Linked DNA regions of Pseudophaeobacter arcticus DSM 23566. The protein of the gene in region 1 interacts with the protein of each later gene in a pairwise test. Links are inferred from orthologs where the notes say so. Each region holds a gene or a part of one and is shown on either strand. Other genes may lie near its edges.

Region 1 (6,822 bases):
TATAAGGGTGGGTCATCTAAGCGTGAGAGAAAGACCGATGGACCTGACAGACTGGATGTTCACCCTCTACCCATATGCCAAATCGCTGCACATCATGGCGGTCCTCAGCTGGATGGCGGGTTTGTTCTATCTCCCACGGCTGTTCGTGTATCACGTGGAGCAGGCTGAGAAGGTTCCTGAAAGCCTGTCGATCTTTGTGACCATGGAGCATAAATTGCATCGGTTCATCATGCGCCCGGCAATGATGGCGACCTGGGGGGCAGGGTTGTTCATGGCAGCGACCCCTGGATTGGTTGATTGGGGCTCTGTGTGGCCCTGGAGCAAGGCTCTGGCAGTGATTGGCATGACCTGGTTCCACTATTGGCTTTTGATGCGTCAGCGGGACTTTGCTGCAGGAAAAAACAAACTCACAGGGCGGCGCTACCGGATGATGAACGAAGTCCCGACGCTTTTGATGGTGGTGATTGTGGTCTCGGTGATCTTCAAGTTCTGACCCATGCGCCTGCTGGCCGCTTTTGCAGGCGCACAGAGCGATGGTAAGCCACTGTGAGAGGGTTTGACTTACGAAGTCTCACCCCCTATGTATGGCCTCCAACAGGCCCGTCCGGGCCCTCGTGTTCTCCGAACTTGATAATAATCGCTCTCCCCAAATAGCCGGGGCAAAAAGGCCATATGTTAATGACCGTCGAATCCCTCAATCTTTCTGATCTCAAGGCGCAAAGCCCAAAGAACCTTCTTTCTATGGCTGAAGAGCTGGAGATCGAAAACGCCTCGACCATGCGCAAGGGCGAGATGATGTTCCAAATTCTGCGTGAACGCGCAGATGAAGGCTGGGAAATTGGCGGTGATGGCGTTTTGGAAGTGTTGCAGGATGGATTCGGTTTCCTCCGTTCGCCCGAAGCCAACTATTTGCCGGGTCCGGATGACATCTATGTTTCGCCGGAAATGATCCGCAAACATTCGCTGCGCACAGGGGATACCATCGAAGGCCAGATCAAGGCTCCGCTGGAGGCAGAGCGCTATTTTGCCATGACCAGCGTCACCAAGATCAACTTTGAAGATCCTGAAAAGGCACGTCACAAAATCGCCTTTGACAACCTGACGCCACTGTATCCGGATGAGCGTCTGAAGATGGAAATCGAAGACCCCACGATCAAGGATCGCTCGGCTCGGGTGATTGACCTGGTTGCCCCTATTGGTAAAGGTCAACGTTCGTTGATTGTGGCGCCGCCCCGTACGGGTAAGACGATGATTCTGCAGAACATCGCCAATTCGATCGAACAGAACCACCCAGAGTGCTATTTGATCGTTTTGCTGATTGATGAACGGCCTGAAGAGGTCACCGATATGCAGCGGTCGGTCAAAGGCGAGGTTGTCTCCTCCACCTTTGATGAACCTGCGACACGCCACGTTGCGGTGTCTGAAATGGTGATCGAAAAGGCAAAGCGCCTGGTCGAACATAAACGAGATGTTGTTATCTTGCTTGATTCGATCACAAGACTTGGTAGAGCTTTCAACACTGTTGTGCCCTCTTCTGGTAAGGTTTTGACCGGTGGTGTGGACGCAAACGCCCTGCAACGCCCCAAGCGATTCTTTGGGGCTGCCCGGAACATCGAAGAGGGTGGCTCGCTCACCATCATCGCGACCGCGCTGATCGACACCGGCAGCCGAATGGATGAGGTGATCTTTGAAGAATTCAAAGGGACTGGTAACTCTGAACTGGTTCTGGATCGTAAAATTGCCGATAAACGGGTGTATCCTGCCATCGACATCCTCAAATCTGGTACCCGGAAAGAGGAGCTCTTGGTGGACAAGGGCGATCTGGCCAAGACCTTTGTTCTGCGGCGGATCCTCAACCCGATGGGCACCACGGACGCTGTCGAGTTCCTGCTGGGCAAATTGAAGCAAACCAAATCCAACGCGGATTTCTTTGATTCGATGAACACCTAAAGCGCAAAGGCCAGCTATAGAGGAAGGCCAAGATGGACACGATCTTTGCACTGGCCTCCGCACAGGGGAAGGCTGGGGTTTCAGTCATTCGCATTTCTGGCCCTCTGGCATTGACCGCAGCCAATCAGATTTGTGACCGGCCTCTGCCTGCAAAAGGCCGGGGGCTGCGCTGCCTTTTGGATTTGGACGGCACGCATCTGGACGAGGCTTTGGTTCTTAGCTTTGCCGCGCCGGCCAGCTTTACCGGCGAAAACATTGTCGAGTTTCAGGTCCACGGCAGCACAGCCGTGGTTGCTGCTGTTCTGAACCGTTTGACCAAAACCCCTGACCTTCGTCTGGCAGATCCTGGTGAATTCACCCGGCGTGCATTGGAAAATGGCAAACTGGACTTGGCACAGGTCGAAGCCCTGGCAGATCTTATTGATGCCGAAACCGAGGCGCAGCGGAAGCAGGCTCAGGTGGTTCTGTCTGGTGGTTTGGGGCAGTTGGCCGAAAGATGGCGGGTGGATCTGATCAGGGCAGCCTCGCTGATCGAGGTGACCATAGATTTTGCCGATGAAGACGTCCCTGTGGATGTCACACCCGAGGTGACATCCCTGTTGAACGCGGTCGCCCGGGACCTACAGGCAGAGACCGAAGGCGTCAAAATTGCAGAGCGCATTCGAGACGGCTTTGAAGTTGCAATCATTGGCGCGCCTAACGTTGGAAAATCCACTCTTCTCAATATGTTAGCAGGTCGCGAAGCGGCAATCACCTCAGAGTATGCCGGTACGACGCGTGATGTGATTGAGGTACGAATGGATCTCGGTGGGCTACCTGTGACGCTGCTGGATACCGCCGGCCTCAGAGATACCGACGATCATGTTGAGGGCATTGGAATCGAGCTTGCCCGTAAACGCGCCGAACAGGCCGATCTTCGTGTCTTTTTGGTAGAACCGGATGAGGCGATTGATCTGGATATGAAGCCCGGTGATATTCGGCTTCGGCCCAAGGGCGATATGCGGCAGGATCCGGATGGGTCTATTTCTGGGAAAACAGGGCAGGGCATAGATCGCTTGGTTGCCCATATCTCCGATACATTGAAGGACCGATCCACTCAGGTTGGCGTTGCAACCCGGACACGTCACCGCGAGATGATGCTGGCCGCCTTGCACAGCTTGAACGAGGCTCAGCTTGTTTTGAAGCGAGGATCGGAGTTTTATGAAATAGCAGCTGAAGATATCCGCTCGGCTGTGCGATCCCTGGAAATGCTTGTAGGTCGCGTTGGTGTCGAGAATCTCCTTGATGAGATTTTCTCCAGTTTCTGTCTTGGAAAATAAGGAGTGTTTCACGTGAAACATTCAGATTTTGATGTCGTTGTCATTGGTGGAGGTCACGCCGGGGCCGAGGCAGCTCATGCTTCGGCGCGCATGGGCGTTCGGACGGCGCTCATCACGTTGACACGCGATGGAATTGGCGTGATGTCCTGCAACCCGGCCATTGGTGGTTTGGGTAAGGGGCATTTGGTCCGTGAGATTGACGCCATGGACGGAGTTATGGGGCAGGTGGCTGATCTTGCCGGCATTCAGTTCAGACTACTCAACCGCCGCAAAGGCCCCGCAGTCCAGGGCCCACGTGCGCAATCTGATCGAGGCATCTACCGGCGAGAGATGCTGAATCGTTGTGAATCGCAGGAAAACCTCAGGATCATTGAAGGCGAAGCCACAGACTTTCTGATGCAGGGCGCGCGGGTTTGCGGTGTGGTGCTGTCGGACGGAAGTGAAATTCACAGCAAGTTTGTGATCCTGACCACGGGCACCTTCCTTCGGGGGGTAATCCACATTGGTGATGTGTCAAAGCCCGGTGGCAGGATGGGGGACCGACCTTCGGTCAAGCTGGCGGAGCGGTTGGACAGTTTTGAACTGCCAATGGGTCGACTGAAAACTGGTACGCCACCGCGCCTGGATGGGCGTACGATCAACTGGGACATTCTGGAAGGCCAGCCTGGAGATGAGGATCCGACCTTCTTTTCTTTCATGACCAAGGCATTGTCCGCCAAACAGGTCGTCTGTGGTATCACCCACACGAATGAAAAAACGCATGAGATTATTCGGGAAAATCTTTCCCGATCCGCCATGTATGGTGGACACATAGACGGTGTTGGCCCTAGATACTGCCCCTCTATCGAAGACAAAATTGTTCGGTTTGCTGACAAAACCTCACATCAGATCTTTCTGGAGCCAGAGGGCGCCACAGATTTTACCGTCTATCCCAACGGAATTTCCACCAGCCTGCCGGTGGATGTACAGGAAGATTACGTTCGTTCGATCGTCGGGTTGGAAAAGGCCGAGATTCTTCAGCCGGGATATGCGATTGAATATGACTACATTGATCCACGGTCGTTATCACTGGATCTATCACTCAAGGATGTTCCGGGGCTATATCTAGCGGGGCAGATCAACGGAACCACAGGATATGAGGAGGCAGCGGCGCAAGGTCTGGTTGCCGGCCTGAGCGCTGCCGCCAAATGCCGGGATCAGGAACCGGTGATGTTCGGCCGCGCCAATAGCTATATTGGTGTGATGGTCGATGATCTTACGACGCATGGGGTTACTGAACCCTACCGAATGTTTACCTCACGGGCCGAGTTCCGCCTGTCGCTGCGCGCTGATAATGCAGATCAACGGCTAACGCCCCTTGCTATCGAAGCGGGTTGTATCTCTGAGGAGAGAACCACAGCTTTCACTGAAAAGATGGACCGCCTGGACGCGACGCGGACCAGCCTGGAAACTACGGTCTTCACACCAAAACAAATTTCCGAAGCGGGCATCCATGTTAATCAAGATGGCAACAAGAGAACGGGCTTTGAAGTTCTTGCCTTCCCAGATGTGTGTTTCGAAGATGTAATTGCTTTGCTGCCGGAATGTGAGGAGGCCGATGTTGTGACACGACGGCAGTTGGAGCGGGATGCGCTATATGTGCATTATATCGCGCGCCAGGAAAAAGAGGTTGCAGCGGTTAAGCGTGATGAAGGTCATGTAATCCCTGATGATTTTGACTACACATCCATCGAAGGTCTCTCTGCGGAGTTGCAACAAAAACTGTCTGTCGCACGACCGGGAACCCTGGCAAAGGCCAGTCGTATCAATGGGATGACCCCAGCAGGGCTGGCGCTGGTTCTGGCTCGGCTGCGAAAGAATATGCGTTCACAGGAGAAACTTGGATGAACGATAGAGCTTTGCTGGACCAGTTGAATGTTTCACGTGAAACAATAGAACGGTTGGAAAAGTTCGAAGAGGTTCTGCTCAAGTGGAATCCGCGAATCAATTTGGTGTCCAAAAATAGTCTCCCAGATCTTTGGCGGCGGCATATCGTCGATTCGGTTCAGGTTTTTACCTGTATCGAGGATGCGGGGGAATCATGGCTGGACATCGGGAGTGGCGGCGGCTTTCCGGGGATTGTTGTTGCTATCATGGCTGCAGAATCTTCACCACAAACCAAGGTTACTCTGATCGAAAGCGATCAGCGTAAATCGGCCTTTCTGCGAACGGCAGCACGGGAATGTGGTGTGCCAATTTCTGTGTTGACCGAACGGATCGAACAGGCTGCTCCGCAGAATGCTGGCATTTTGTCTGCTCGCGCGGTTGCTGATCTTGATACGCTTCTTGAATTTTCACAGCGCCATCTTGCCGAAAACGGCACAGCTGTGTTTCCAAAAGGGGCAAACTGGAAAAAAGAAGTGGATAAGGCTGCTCAGAGATGGAGATTCGATGTCGAACCAATTACAAGTTTGACTGAGACTGAAGCAGTTATTCTTAAGATCAAGGGAGTCACTCGTGCCTGATTTATCCCGCCCGGATGGGCCTCGAATTATCGCGGTTGCAAATCAGAAGGGTGGGGTGGGTAAAACAACAACAGCAATCAACCTCGCCGCAGCCTTGGTTGAAACCGGGCTGCGGGTTCTGGTGGTGGATCTGGACCCGCAGGGCAATGCTTCTACCGGTTTGGGAATCGATAGTGCTGACCGTGATGCCACTACATATGATCTGTTGGTAGATGATGCGCCGCTAAATGAAGTGATTCGCACTACAGAAATCGAAGATCTCTGCGTAATTCCAGCAACTGTGGATCTTAGCTCGGCTGATATTGAGCTTTTTGCCAATGAAAAGCGGAGCTTTCTGTTGCATGACGCGTTGCGGCAGACGGCAATGGACGAATACGATTGGGACTATGTGCTGATCGACTGCCCACCTTCGCTTAATCTTTTGACCGTTAACGCGATGGTTGCCTCCCATTCGGTGTTGATTCCATTGCAGAGTGAGTTCTTTGCGTTGGAGGGGGTTTCGCAACTGCTTCTCACCATTCGTGAAGTGCGGCAATCCGCCAATCCTGACCTGCGGATTGAAGGGGTTGTTTTGACTATGTTTGACCGGCGCAATAATTTGTCGCAGCAGGTTGAACAGGACGCGCGGGACAACCTGGGTGAGTTGGTTTTCCAAACCAAAATTCCGCGTAATGTGCGGGTCAGCGAGGCACCATCCTATGCTTTGCCGGTGCTCAACTATGATAGCAACTCTCTGGGGGCAAAGGCCTACCGTGCTTTGGCTGCAGAGTTGATATCAAATAACCAACCAGTCGTGGCGTGAGAGCGGAGTAAAAAATGTCAAACACCAAGAGAAACAAACCCCGCGGATTGGGCCGTGGCCTGTCTGCCCTGATGGCGGATGTAAATTCGGAACCGGTCAGCACAGAGGTGCAAGCGGCCCGAAATGCTGAGGTTTTGGTGCCGATTGAGAAGGTGATCGCCAATCCAGACCAGCCGCGTCGCCAGTTCCTGCAGGAGGATCTTGATGATCTGACGGCATCGATCAAGGAAAAGGGGGTTTTGCAGCC
Region 2 (6,735 bases), 3.7 Mb from region 1 along the record:
CAGAGCGCGGGCTTCGTATTCGGCGGCGGATTTGGCGATCATTTCCGGCAGCCCCACGGCGCTGACCAGGCTGGCGCCAACCCGCGAGGCAAACTGACGCCCCGGCAGCGTCAGGACCGGCAGCCCGGCCCAGAGTGCATCGCTGGCTGTTGTATGTGCGTTGACCACAAAAGTGTCGAGAAACAGATCCGCAGCCCGGTGCCGGGCCAGATGCTTTTCCTGGCTGACGCGGGGGGCAAAGATCAGACGGTCAGGATCCTGGCCGCGCTCTGCGGCTTCCCGGCGCAAATTCTCCTTGGAGCTGTCGCTGCACTCCAGCAGCCAAAGAACACTGCCCTCAACCTGGTCAAGCAGACGCATCCAGATGTCAAATTCCGTCGGCGTGATCTTGTAGCTGCTGTTGAAGGAGCAAAAAACAAACCCGGTGCTTGGCAAGCCACAGTCCTTGCGGGTGTACTGCTGGCCTGACAGCGGGCGTTTGTCGTCATTGACCTGATAGCTGTGCGGCAGGCGCATGAGATGTTCTTCGAAATAGCGCTCGCTGCCGGCAGGGCAGGTGACGTGATCCCCAATAAAGTAATCTATGGCGGTACTGCCCAGGGTTCCTGGAAAGCCAAGGTAGGACATGTGCAGTGGGGCCAGGCGATTGGCAAACAGGGTTGTCCGGTTGTTTCCGGTAAAGCCCTTCAGGTCGATGGCGATGTGCAGCCCATCTGCGACCACCTGCTTTGTGGCTTCGGCATCAGAAAGCTGGCTGATGTCCTTAAAGCTGGTGACGGCCTGGCTGACGCGGCGGCGCATGGCATCCTCGGGCGCCGGATCGTAGGAATAGGCTATGATGTTAAAACGATTTTGATCATGGGCTTCAAACAGTCCGGCCATCAGATGCATGGTGGCGTGATCATGATAATCGGACGAGAAATAGCCGATGCGCAGCCGGTCCGGGCGGTCTGTTCCCAACAGGTCATCAGGCAAAGGCTTTGCAGGCGTTACCTTGGGAAGAAGCGTGTTTGCATAGGCCTGGGTCCGCAAACGCAAAAGGTCTGGGTTGTCCTCAAACGTGAGACAGGCAAAGGCGGAGCAGGCCTTGCTTGTCAGCCCAAGCTGCCGGCGAACCTGTTGGTATTCCTCCACCCAAGTCCAGTCATTCAGATGTGCCTGGACGTGCAATTTATCGGCACGGACCCGATCGTCGCCAGGGCTGGCTTCAAGTATTTTCTCGAATCGCTTGATCGCCGCCTGTTTGTTCCCATCCAGAGATTGCAGCTGCGCCAGGTTATATTGGGCGCTGCTCAGCTCTGGGGCAAGTTCGGTGGCCTGCTCCAGCAGGGCCTTTGCCTGCTCCATGCGGCCATCCCTTAGCAATACTGTGCTGTAGTTGAACAGAATTACCGGGCTTTGGGGCGCCAGTTTGGCGGCTTTTTCCAACAGCGGCTCGGCCTCGGTCAGACGGCCCAGATCCGTCAGCGTGTTTGCCATATTGTTCAGGGCGCTCAGATCATTGTCATCCAGCGAAAGGGCCTTGCGGTAGAGCGCCAGGGCATTGTCTGTTTGCCCCTGTGCGCGGTGAACATCCCCCAGCGAGGAAAAGACAGACGGATCCTTCGGGTTCAGCTCGCAGGCCTTGTTCAGACAGGTTGCCGCTTCATCCAGATTTTTTGCCTTGAGATGACATTTGCCAAGGGTGCTCCAAAGAAAACCGGATCTCTTGTGGCTGCTGAGAAGAGCAGCGCAGGCGCTTGCCACCTTGGCGTAATCGCCGCGGTCAAAAGCAGTAGCCAGCTGTTGTTGCTGTTCCAGAGGAGGGTTGAGATCTTGCATTATCTTTTTTTGCAAGCTGGTAAACGCCGCTTGAGCGCGCGCATTTTTTGGAAACTTGGCGAGAATGTCACCATAGATCCTGGCGGCGTCCGCGTGTTTCTTTTTCCGTTCCAGTCGGTTTGCTTTGGTCATGGATACAGCGATATTCATGGAATCCTATCTCATAGTCACGCACAGAGCAGCCGGTCATCGTTCTGAGGACTTTTGGGCCGCGTTCTCTAACGCTATGCCAAGGGAATTAAGATTGAGTTTCGATAAACTGATCCGGCATCTGCGTCCGGTGCGGGATCATTTCTGGGCCGCGGAAAATGGTTTACTGGCGCAAGGGAATTGTTTTCCCGTCCCAGCCCGCCTAGGCTGGCCAAAACGATAGCAGGCAGACACGATGAGCGAGCAATCTCCAAACCCCTATGTGGGCTTGCCGGAAACGGCCTTCTGGAAGCGGGCGGTGGCGGCGCGAAATCCGCTTGAGATTTCGCAGCTGTGGCGTCCCAAATTCCCGGTGGCGCGCAAGCATAAGGTGATCACGGCGGGATCCTGTTTTGCGCAGCACTTCAGTCGTGCGCTGGTTGCGCGCGGCTATGGCTGGCAGGATGCAGAACCGGCGCCAAACCTGCTGAGCGAAGATCAGGCCCGTGCCTATAACTACGGGATCTTTTCGTTTCGCACCGGCAATATCTACACCGCGCGCATGTTGCGGCAATGGCTGGGCTATGCCTTTGAAGGCGAAGAGCCCCCGGTGGAGTGCTGGCAGACGGAAGGGCGGTTTTATGATCCGCTGCGCCCGGGGATTGAGCCAGATGGCTTTGTTGATATGGCCGAGCTGCAGGCCTCCCGCAGTGCAACGCTGGCAGCGATTCGCACGGCGGTCACCGAGGCGGATGTTTTTGTCTTTACCATGGGGCTGACGGAATGCTGGCGCGACCGGGAAAGCGGTCTGGAATATGCCATGTGTCCCGGCACCCTGGCCGGCCGCTTTGATCCTGACCAGCATGAATTTGTGAACCAGAGCTTCATCGGTATTCGGCGCGATATGCGGGCGGCTTTGAAAATCCTGCGCCAGGCCAATCCCAAACTGAAGGTGCTGCTGACCGTCTCGCCGGTGCCGCTGACCGCAACCGCCTCGGGGGAGCATGTGCTGACGGCGACATCACATTCCAAATCGGTTCTGCGGGCCGTAGCGGGTGAGCTGGCGGCAGAGTTCAGCCATGTCGATTATTTCCCGTCCTATGAGATCATAGCCCACCCTGCCTATCGGGGCATGTTTTACGCGCCCAATCAGCGCAGCGTGGTGGCGCAGGGGGTCAACCATGTGATGGAGAGCTTCTTTGCCTGCCAGAGTGAGGCCTTCCCCTGGCTGGCGCGCAAATCCAAACGTGGCGGGCAGCAGCCGGGCGACAGCAAGACCGCAGCTGCCAATGCCCGGGCGGTCAAATGTGACGAGGAGTTCCTGGATGCCTTTGGATAAGCCAAGCGCGGGCAAGACACCCAGCAAAAGCAGCAAGACCACCAAAGCCACACCCGCGCGGGGCCTGCGGTTCTGTGTCTTTGGCGACAGCCATATTGCCTGTGTCAAACATGCTTTGGATGAGGGGCTGCTGGATCTGAAGGGGATCGAGCTGGAGTTCTGGGGTGCACCGGGGCCGCAGTTTCGCGATCTGCACCTGGAAGAGGGGCGCCTGGTCGGGACCAGCGCGGCAGCCCGCGACAGTCTGGCAAGGATCAACCCGGCACGCAGCGCGGCGCTGGACCCGCAGGACTTTGACGGCTTTTTGTTTATTGGCTGCCGACTGCGCAGCTCTGAATTTCTGGTGCCATTGCTGGCCAGCCAGCCTGGATCTTTGGGCTATCTGAGCCAAGCAGTGCGTGATCTGATGCTGCCACGTTGGCTGGAAGGCTGCCGCTGGTACCGCGCGGCGCGCGAATTTGCCAAGCAGCGCCCGGTGTTCTTTTCCCCGGCAGGGTTTCTCAACGATGGGATTGTCAGCGAAGATGAGGTGGCCCGGACAGTCAACATCGAGGCGACACAGGCCGAGCGGGATGTGATCTGGGACCAGATTGCCAAAGCGATGGAAGAGGACAAGATCCAGCTGATCCGCCAACCCGAAGACACGGTGACCCGTGGTGGGTTGACCCGGGCCGCGTTTGCAACCAGCCTTGGTGATCAGGGGGATGACAGCGTACATAAGAACGGTGCCTATGGGGCATTGATCCTGAATCAGGCGCTGGGCGCGTTGCGCGCGATGCAGAAATAACCCTAGGGCTTGAATTCGGGCTCTGTTGGCGTTAAATGCCGCAGACCCTGCTAGCAGAGAGACACAAGGCACATGGCCACACTCAATCCCGTTCAGTTCATCCAGCAAGTCCGTGCCGAGGTGAGCAAGGTCGTTTGGCCTACCCGTCGCGAAGTTCTGCTGACCACAGTCATGGTCTTTATCATGGCGGCTTTGACGGCCGTGTTTTTTGCCCTGGTTGATGTTGTGATCCGCTTTGGCCTGCAAAACCTGCTTGGCATGTTTGGCTAAGCGTTCAAAACTGTGCCAGTTGGGGCGGCCTGAAATGGCGGTCTGTGACCTGTCCCAAATCTCTGGCCAGACCTGCGGGCACCGCGTCCGCACAAAACCGGACCCGGCTCTTGATCTTGCCCCCGTTGGCGGGTAGTTGAGCCAGAACCTCTGACGTGGGCGTGCGGCGAATCGTGTTGCGCGCCGATTTTTGTTAAAACGCTTGATGTGTTTGACGGGATCACGGCAGAAATCATTTTTACTGACGGCGTTGATTTTCTTTCGCGCGGCAAAACTAAGGACGGTCAAGTTCATGGCGAAACGGTGGTATTCGGTCAGCGTTCTTTCGAACTTCGAAAAGAAAATCGCAGAGCAGATTCGCACCTCGGTTGCCGAACAGGGGCTTGAGGATGATATCGACGAGGTCCTGGTTCCCACCGAAGAGGTGATCGAGATCCGTCGCGGCAAAAAAGTCTCGACCGAGCGTCGCTTTATGCCCGGCTATGTGCTGGTGCATATGGAAATGTCCGACCGGGGCTATCACCTGATTTCCTCGATCAACCGGGTTACCGGCTTCCTCGGCCCGCAGGGGCGTCCGATGCCAATGCGCGACGCCGAAGTCCAGGGCATCCTGGGTCGCGTCGAAGAAGGTGTTGAGGCACCCCGCACCCTGATCTCCTTTGAGATCGGTGACCGGGTCAAGGTCAACGACGGTCCGTTTGAAGACTTCGACGGCATGGTCGAAGGCGTTGATGACGAGGCGCAAAAACTCAAGGTTTCGGTCTCCATCTTTGGCCGCGAAACCCCGGTCGAGCTGGACTACACCCAGGTCACCAAACAGAGCTGATCGCTCTCATTTTTCGAATTCAAGAAAGCGCCGCGAAGCCCCAAGCCTCGCGGCGTTTTTTTGTTTGTGGGAACGGCAGCTGAGCGGGACATTGCGGACCTCAGATAATCCCGTGCTGCTTCAGCAGTTCCTGTTCATCGCCAGACACCCAGCCAAAGACTTTCGCGGTGCCGTTCAAGACTTGAACGAGATAGTGGACATCGAAGTCGATGTCCGTCTCGGGCAAATCGTCTCGGGAATAGGTTGCGGTCCAGGAGACGTGGGCCACGCAATGAAGATCGTCTATTGGAGACAGCCGAATATCGCGTTTTCGCATCTGCCGAGTGCCGATTTCTCTATAGTTCTGATAACCTTGAACCATCGCCTGAATGAGTGTTTCGTCATTTTTCCCTGCCATAACACCGGCAGGAGTAGCCGCGATAAATTCAGAAGCGTAGAGTTCTGAGACCTCTTCCTTGTCGAAGTCGTCAGCCAGAGAACGCTTGAAGAATTCCTCGTATCGTTCGAACAGCTTATGCACTTCTTGTTCCACAGACTTGGTCCTCAACGGCAGAATGGTCCGGTGAACATCGCACCGATCGCGCCATCGAACAACGACTTCAAAGGGCTCAGAGCGGGCATTGGCTTTCGTCAGTCGCCCCACTTGCCAGCGGACCCATTCCCCTGTAAGTGCCCCCAATCGTCTTTGGGCGAGATTCTCTCGTGGGAGATTCGGAGATCGCGATCTTCGGTCGGACCACGCAACACCAAACCGGATGGGACGCGTCTCATTCTCCGTTGAAAGGACAACCACATGGCTAAGAAGCTTGTTGGTTCGATGAAACTGCAGGTTGCTGCAGGTCAGGCAAACCCATCTCCACCCGTTGGCCCCGCATTGGGTCAGCGCGGCATCAACATCATGGAATTCTGCAAGGCGTTCAACGCCAAGACCGCAGACATGGAGCCAGGTGCGCCTTGCCCAACCGTGATCACCTATTATCAGGACAAGTCCTTCACCATGGAAATCAAGACGCCACCTGCGTCTTATTACCTGAAGAAGGCTGCCAAAGTTAAATCCGGCGCCAAGACACCTTCGCGTGAAACCGTTGGGACCGTAACCGCTGCTCAGGTGAAAGAAATCGCCGAAGCAAAGATGAAAGATCTGAACGCCAACGATATCGAAGCGGCGATGAAGATCATTCTGGGTTCTGCCCGCTCTATGGGCATCGAGGTGAAGTAAGATGGCAAAGTTCGGAAAACGTACACGCGCCGCGCGCGAAGCAGTCGCTGGCAAAGCCAACCTCACCGTTGCTGAAGCCGTTGCTCTGGTCAAAGCCAATGCAACCTCGAAGTTCGACGAAACCGTTGAGATTGCTCTGAACCTCGGCGTTGACACCCGTCACGCCGACCAGATGGTTCGTGGCGTTGTTGGTCTGCCAAACGGCACCGGCAAAACCATGCGCGTTGCGGTCTTTGCACGTGGCCCCAAGGCAGACGAAGCCAAGGCCGCCGGTGCAGATGTGATCGGCGCAGAAGACCTGATGGAAAGCATCCAGGCCGGTAACCTCGATTTTGATCGTTGCA
Region 3 (6,911 bases), 2.2 Mb from region 1 along the record:
CATCCGGACCCAGACAGACCGCCCGCAGATCATCATCATTGCCAACGCAGGACAGCACAAATTCCGCCCCCTCGGCGGCGGCGCGGGGCGTAGCCGCAAAGCTGCCCTCATGGGCCTGCGCCCAGGTCTCGGCCTTGGCGGTTGTGCGGTTGTAAACGCAAACCTCATGGCCTGCGGATTTCAGATGGCCAGCCATCGGGTAGCCCATAACCCCCAACCCCAAAAATGCGATTTTTGCCATTTGCTTTTCCCCTGTTCTGAACTGGCTTATGTTGGCGACAACATACCACCGGTCCGGCAGGGTGCAATTGCACACAGGGCGGCTAAACCATAAAATAATAGGAAACAGGCACTTGATGGCACGTCTTTTTCGCTGGCTCTTGCGGCTGGCTGCGACACTGATTCTGCTGACCCTGATTGCCAGCGGCCTGGCCTATTACCTCGCGGCCCAGTCTTTGCCCGAATACGACAAAGAGATCTCTCTTCCTGGTCTTTCGGCGCCGGTGGAAATTATCCGCGACAACGCCAATGTTCCGCATATTTTTGGCAGCTTTGGTGCCAGTGACGAAGACGTCTATTTTGGCCTCGGCTATGCCCATGCCCAGGACCGGTTATGGCAGATGGCAGTGCTGCGGCGCACGGCCCAGGGGCGGCTTTCCGAAGTCTTTGGCAGACGCACCATTGACAGTGATCTGCTTGTGCGCCGCCTTGATCTTTACGGGCTGTCCCAGCAGTCAGTCTCGGCCCAGTCAGAAGAGACACTGCGATCGCTCAAAGCCTATTCTGCCGGGGTGAATGCGCGCATTCTGGAAATCAACGAAGACGCCCTGGGACGTGGTGCCCCCGAGATGTTCCTGTTCAACATGCCGATGGCCCCCTGGCAGCCAGCCGATAGCATCGCAGTGATGAAACTCATGGCGCTGCGGTCATCGAACCACCTACAGGATGAGGTTTTGCGGGCGCGGACCTCGCTGGCGCTTGCCGATCCTGCACGTCTGCAGGATATTCTGCCGGACGCCCCCGGCAAGGGCATCACCACCCTGCCCGAATATGCCAGTCTTTTCCCAGATCTGCCCCGCTATGCCAGCACCGAGCCGCTGCCCCCCAGGGACAGCCTGTTTCCAGTATCGGCCCGCGGTTTTGGCGGCGCCTCCAACGCCTGGGCTGCCGCCCCCAATCGCTCGGCTGCGGGCGGCAGCCTTTTGGCCAATGACCCACATCTGGCGCTTTCGGCACCGGGCAGCTGGTATTTGGCCCGCATGGAGCTGGCAACCGGCGGTGTCATCGGCGGTACTATTCCCGGCATTCCAGCCATCCTGACCGGACGTTCAGAGCAGCTGGGCTGGGGGATTACCGCGTCTTTTCTGGATGATCAGGATCTGTTCATCGAAAGGCTGAACCCGGACAACCCAGAGGAATACCTCACGCCGCAGGGCTATCAGAGGTTTACCGGGCGCCCCTCGATTATCAAAATCAAGGATGAGCCGCCAGTGACATTGACCCTGCGCTGGAGCGAAAACGGCCCCATTCTGCCCGGATCCCTGTTTGGGCTTGCCGCCATTACCCCGCCAGGGCATGTGGTCAGCCTGGGCTGGACAGCGCTTGACCCGCAGGACACATCGCTCACGGCGGCGATAGAGCTGATGCGCAGCACAAATGTCGCCGAGGCCATTATTGCCGGGGAAGGCTTCATTGCCCCCTCGCAGAATCTGGTTCTGGCAGATCGCCAGACCATCGCCCAAAAAACCGTCGGCGCCTTTCCGGCCCGCGACGCCCGACATCACAGCAAGGGCCGCCTGCCCAGCCAGGGCTGGCAGCGGGTGAACCGCTGGCTGGGGCGCGCGCCCTATGCCGCCAATCCTGAATTCATCAGCCCGCGCGGCGGAATACTGGGCAATACCAACAACAAAATCCTGGAACGCCCGTTCCCCAGCCATGTATCCTATACCTGGGGCGATACCCAGAGGATCAACCGTTGGCGCCGTCTGATGCAGAGCCGCGAAGTGCACACCCGCGACAGCTTCATGGAGGCCCAGCTCGATACGGTGTCTTACACTGCGCGCTCCCTGCTGCCGCTGATTGGAGCCGACCTGTGGTTCACCGGCAGCGCCGCAGAGGATGGCAGCCGGGACAAGCAGCGCCAGACCGCGCTGTCACTGCTGTCCGAATGGAACGGCGAGATGAATGAACATCTGCCTGAACCCCTGATCTATGCCGCCTGGCTACGGGCGCTTCAGTCCCGCCTGATCACCGATGATCTGGGACCGCTGGCAAGTGAATTCACCCAGGTGGACCCTTTGTTTATCGAACGTGTCTACCGGGATGTAGACGGGGCCAGCAGCTGGTGTGACGTGCGCCAAAGCGCGCCGCTGGAAACATGCACCGATATGGCCCGCCTGGCGCTGGATGATGCCCTGATTTGGATCGAAGAGCGCTATGGTCCAGCCCTGGAATCCCTGCGCTGGGGGGATGCGCATCAGGCCACCCAGGACCACGCGACCCTGGGCAAAGTTCCGGTCTTGCGGTTCTTTGTGAATATCCGCCAGTCGACCAGCGGCGGTGATAATACCCTGCAACGAGGGCTGACCTCGGGCCGCGGTCCCAACCCGTTTCAGAATATTCACGCTGCGGGCTATCGTGGCGTATATGATTTTGCTGACCCGGACAGCTCCTTGTTCATTCTGGCAACCGGACAATCAGGGCATTTCCTGTCCCGCAACTATGATGACATGGCCCAGCTGTGGCGACGCGGTGAATATGTGCCGATGTCGCTGGACGAAGATCTCGCCCGCGCAGCGGCAGTTGGTGTGACCACCATTAACCCTAGGAACTGACCAGCCATGCAGGACCTCGCCACCCCACTCATTGTGATGGGCCTATTGTTCTTTGTCGGTTTGGCCGCAGACCGCATAGGACGGCAGCTGCGCTTGCCGCGGGTAACGCTGTTGCTGGGGTTTGGCCTGGTGGTGGGTCAGGCTGGGTTTGACCTGTTGCCTGACGCAATTACCGATCTGTATCAGGTAGTTGCGATTGTCGCCCTCAGTGCTGTCGCGGTTTTGCTGGGCAGCTCGCTTTCGCTGGAGACCCTGCGGGGTCATGGGCGGATCGTCATTATCGTCTCGCTCTGCGTCGTGCTGGTGACCCAGGCCGTGGTGAGCCTTGGGCTATGGGGCTTTGGGTTGCCGCTGGCCCTGGCGCTGGTGCTGGGAGCCCTGGCCACGGCCACCGATCCTGCGGCCACCTACGATGTCATTGATCAATCCGGTCAGGACAGCTCCTTCACCAAAAGGCTCAAGGGCATTGTGGCCATTGACGATGCCTGGGGGCTTTTGACCTTTAGCCTGACGATGCTCGCACTGCGCCTGTTTGGGGATACCACCGGAACCAGCGAGGGGTCATCCCCGCTGGTCGTCGCCGCCTATGAACTCGGTGGCTCGATCGCTTTGGGCGTTGCCATCGGCTGGCCAGGTGCCTTCCTGATTGGTCGGTTTTCCGACGGTGAACCGCTCAGGATCGAAGCGCTGGGCCTGATTTTCCTCACTGCCGGTCTGTCGCTGATGCTGGACCTGTCCTATCTGATTGCGGGCATGACCGTCGGCGCCGTTATCGTCAATCACACCCGCCACAACAGCCGCGCCTTTGCCGAGGTCCGCAGCTTTGAATGGCCCTTTCTGATTGTTTTCTTTGTGTTAGCCGGCGCCACATTAGACGCCAAGGCCCTGGTGCTGGCGGGCGGCGCGGGCTTTGTCTATGCGCTGCTTCGCATTCTGGGGCGGACTATTGGCGGCTGGATCGGTGGCGCGGCGGCGCGGGCCCCGAAACAGGAACAACGCTACTACGGCGCCGCAATGCTGCCCCAGGCGGGTGTTGCCATCGGTATGGCACTGGCCGCCTCAGAGCAACTGCCCGCCTATGGCGATCAGATCACCGCTCTGGCCATTGGCACAACCGCCGGCTTTGAACTGATTGGCCCCGTCGTCACCGCCTATGTGCTGTCCCGGCAAGGCAAAGCAGCCAAGCCCGACTGAGCCGCTCAAATGCAAACGAGCGCCCAAATGCAATCGAGCGCAGGGAGGCTTCCCCCGCGCTCGACCTGTTGCCCCATCTGACGCGCCGTTTACAGCGCGTTGAACTGGGCTTTTTGTTTATCCGTCCAGCGCACCGTCAGGGCAAAGCCCTCCTCGCCCTGTTCTTCACTGATCACCACGTCCTGTCGAAACAGCCAAGCACGCTGTTTGCCCTGGGCAAAGGAGAGCGTAAACTCCTCAACGTGGCGCACGCCTTCCAATTTAAGAGCGACATCCTCCAGAAGTGCCTCGATACCCTCCCCGGTGAGGGCGGATATCGCATGGATCCCCTCTTCGCGCGCAGCCCGCTGGCGGCGCGCCTCGGCCACGTCATCGGGCAATTGGTCCAGCTTGTTCCAGACCTCGATCTGGGCGCGGTTTTCATCGACCCCAAGCGTCGCCAGAATAGCCGCGACATCATTGGCCTGGTTCTGGCTGTCTTCATGGCTGATATCACGCACATGCAGGATCACATCCGCCGCCAGCACTTCCTCCAGCGTCGCCCGGAAGGCCGCCACCAGTTCGGTGGGCAGATCCGAGATGAAGCCAACGGTATCCGAGAGAATGATCTCGGGCCCATCCGGCATCTCAACCCGGCGCATGGTTGGGTCCAGCGTGGCAAAGAGCATGTCCTTGGCCATGACATCAGCCCCGGTCAAACGATTGAACAGGGTGGATTTACCAGCATTGGTATAGCCGACCAGTGCCACAATCGGGAACGGGATCTTTGCCCTGGCTGCGCGGTGCAGAGTACGGGTTTTGACCACCTTTGCCAATTGACGGCGCAGATTGACCAACTGGTCATCAATTGCACGCCTGTCCGCCTCGATCTGGGTTTCGCCGGGTCCGCCGACAAATCCCAAGCCGCCACGCTGACGCTCCAGGTGGGTCCAGGCCCGTACCAGACGGGTGCGCTGATAGCTCAGCGCCGCCATCTCGACCTGCAAGACACCCTCGCGGGTTCGAGCGCGATCCGAGAAGATTTCTAGGATCAGCCCGGTGCGATCAAGGATTTTGACCGACCAGGCCTTTTCCAGGTTGCGTTGCTGCACCGGCGAAACCGGCCCATCAATCAGAACCAGATCAATCTCGCTCGCGTGCAACAGCGTTTTTAGCTCTTCGATTTTCCCCGAGCCAAACAGCATCCCCGCATGGGCCTTTGGCAGGCGCACAACGGTAGAGCCAATGACGTCAAGATCAGGCAGCGCCTCGGCCAAGGCAACACCTTCCGCCAAAGCGGGTTCAGCAGGGCGGCGCCCCTGATCAGATTTAATGTCCGGATGTAACACCCAGGCGCGGGTGCGGATCCTGTCGTGCTCCATCAAGAGGCGTCTTCACCCTCGTAAAGGCTGATCGGCTGCGCCGGCATGATAGTGGAGATCGCATGTTTATAGACCAGTTGGGACTGGCCATCACGACGCAACAGCACACAGAAATTATCAAACCAGGTGATGACACCCTGCAGTTTGACCCCGTTAATCAGGAAAATTGTCACTGGAACCTTGGTTTTGCGAACGTGATTGAGGAATGCATCCTGCAAATTCTGTCTGTCCGAAGCCATATTAATATCTCTCGCCTTTGTTCTTGCGGCACGCTGCGGACCAGCGTCCCATATTACTTACGACTATGGACGCAGATTTTGACAGTTTCCAGCCGAAAAACACCCAACACACACAGAGGTTTGCCACGATTGCCTAGCTGCGCCAGAAATTTGGAGACAAAAGCGCGATAATCGCCAATGTCTCAAGCCGCCCCAGCACCATGGCAAAGCAGAGGATCAGTTTTGCCGCAGGTGCCAGGCTGGTCAGCACAATAGGCGCATTGCCGGCAATTTCGGTCAGTGGCCCGGTGGTTGACAGCGCTGCAATGGCCAGGATCAGGGAATGTTCAAAATCGCTCCCGACGGCCGACAGCGCAATCGAGATCAGCGCCAGAGACAGGGCAAACAGCATAAAAAATATCCAAGCAACAAAGGCGCCATTCCTTTGTATCCGCTTATTGCCACTGCCCTCTCCGCTGACCGATGAAGGATGGACCAGACGCTCCATTTCGCGCATGCCATTCAGGTAAAGCGCATAGACACGCAGCAGTTTCACACCGCCGGCTGTGGTCGCCACGCCGCCGCCAATCACCGAAAGCCCCAGCAGGATCATGCCTGGGGTTTGCAGCCCGGACCATTCCCGCGTGGTTTGCCAATCGGCGCTTTCAAAACCGGTGGTCGACAAAAAGGACATGACGGTAAAAAGCCCGCCCCAAAAGGATCTGAGCGCCTGAACCGGCTCGCTATGGGCACCAACCTCGAAGGTTCTGAACCAATGCCACAGGATCAGCAAAAGCGGCATCCCAACAATAATCAGCAACCCGGTTCTGAATTCGGGGTCCTTGTCCAATCGACCAGAACCAACCGTGACGGTGTCATCAGAAAAGGTCAGGCGGGAGAGGGCAAAGAACATAAAAAGGAACATTACCATTTCGCCACCAATGCCACTGGCAGCATTTTCAACACCGCCGACGGCGGAAATACCGGAGGTGGCCAGGATCGACATCGCATGCCCCATCCCAACCAGAGGCGTCTCGCCGGTGATCATCAGCAAAATCCACAGCACGGTCGTAAGCCCGGCATAGACCGGACCAAGCGTCAGGGCGATCTCGATCAGGCGTCTTTTGGGATCGACATCCTGGATCTGCGAGTGCGCCGCGCTCCCACCGCCGGGTTCACCGCGGGCTGTCACCTCAAAGCCGCCCAGCGACAAGGGCGCCAGAACCGCAGAGGCCGAGATCCACATCAGCAACCCGCCCAGCCAGGCCACCATGGCGCGCCACAGATGGACACTGGGGGGCAGC

The links.
Region 2: the proteins of rho (region 1) and nusG interact in binary tests that used the Escherichia coli proteins (3 or more experiments, as listed by UniProt). The link is inferred for Pseudophaeobacter arcticus DSM 23566 from one-to-one orthologs.
Region 3: the proteins of rho (region 1) and hfq interact in binary tests that used the Escherichia coli proteins (3 or more experiments, as listed by UniProt). The link is inferred for Pseudophaeobacter arcticus DSM 23566 from one-to-one orthologs.

Annotation. Positions count from the first base shown.
Region 1 is NZ_KI421507.1:3,732,456-3,739,277, forward strand. The notes cover bases 1-2,814. They hold rho (transcription termination factor Rho), read left to right. Parts: upstream 1-678; coding sequence 679-1,950; downstream 1,951-2,814. Other genes in these bases: ARCT_RS0122575 (CopD family protein), read left to right, coding at 38-493; mnmE (tRNA uridine-5-carboxymethylaminomethyl(34) synthesis GTPase MnmE), read left to right, coding at 1,983-2,814. In the rest of the region: more of mnmE, read left to right, coding at 2,815-3,269; tRNA uridine-5-carboxymethylaminomethyl(34) synthesis enzyme MnmG, read left to right, coding at 3,282-5,156; 16S rRNA (guanine(527)-N(7))-methyltransferase RsmG, read left to right, coding at 5,153-5,773; ARCT_RS0122600 (ParA family protein), read left to right, coding at 5,766-6,575; ARCT_RS0122605 (ParB/RepB/Spo0J family partition protein), read left to right, coding at 6,590-6,822. UniProt on the Escherichia coli protein: Facilitates transcription termination by a mechanism that involves Rho binding to the nascent RNA, activation of Rho's RNA-dependent ATPase activity, and release of the mRNA from the DNA template.
Region 2 is NZ_KI421507.1:63,658-70,392, forward strand. What follows is about bases 3,679-6,405. They hold nusG (transcription termination/antitermination protein NusG), read left to right. Parts: upstream 3,679-4,638; coding sequence 4,639-5,172; downstream 5,173-6,405. Other genes in these bases: ARCT_RS0104395 (hypothetical protein), read left to right, coding at 3,679-4,076; secE (preprotein translocase subunit SecE), read left to right, coding at 4,149-4,346; ARCT_RS0104410 (hypothetical protein), read right to left, coding at 5,273-5,704; rplK (50S ribosomal protein L11), read left to right, coding at 5,966-6,391; rplA (50S ribosomal protein L1), read left to right, coding at 6,393-6,405. In the rest of the region: ARCT_RS0104385 (tetratricopeptide repeat protein), read right to left, coding at 1-1,821; ARCT_RS0104390 (GSCFA domain-containing protein), read left to right, coding at 2,207-3,289; more of ARCT_RS0104395, read left to right, coding at 3,276-3,678; more of rplA, read left to right, coding at 6,406-6,735. UniProt on the Escherichia coli protein: Part of the processive rRNA transcription and antitermination complex (rrnTAC). The complex forms an RNA-chaperone ring around the RNA exit tunnel of RNA polymerase (RNAP).
Region 3 is NZ_KI421507.1:1,516,825-1,523,735, reverse strand. What follows is about bases 4,009-6,911. They hold hfq (RNA chaperone Hfq), read right to left. Parts: upstream 5,629-6,911; coding sequence 5,389-5,628; downstream 4,009-5,388. Other genes in these bases: ARCT_RS0111265 (TrkH family potassium uptake protein), read right to left, coding at 5,762-6,911; hflX (GTPase HflX), read right to left, coding at 4,118-5,389; ARCT_RS0111280 (cation:proton antiporter), read left to right, coding at 4,009-4,028. Outside these bases: ARCT_RS0111290 (NAD(P)-dependent oxidoreductase), read right to left, coding at 1-241; ARCT_RS0111285 (penicillin acylase family protein), read left to right, coding at 357-2,834; more of ARCT_RS0111280, read left to right, coding at 2,841-4,008. UniProt on the Escherichia coli protein: RNA chaperone that binds small regulatory RNA (sRNAs) and mRNAs to facilitate mRNA translational regulation in response to envelope stress, environmental stress and changes in metabolite concentrations.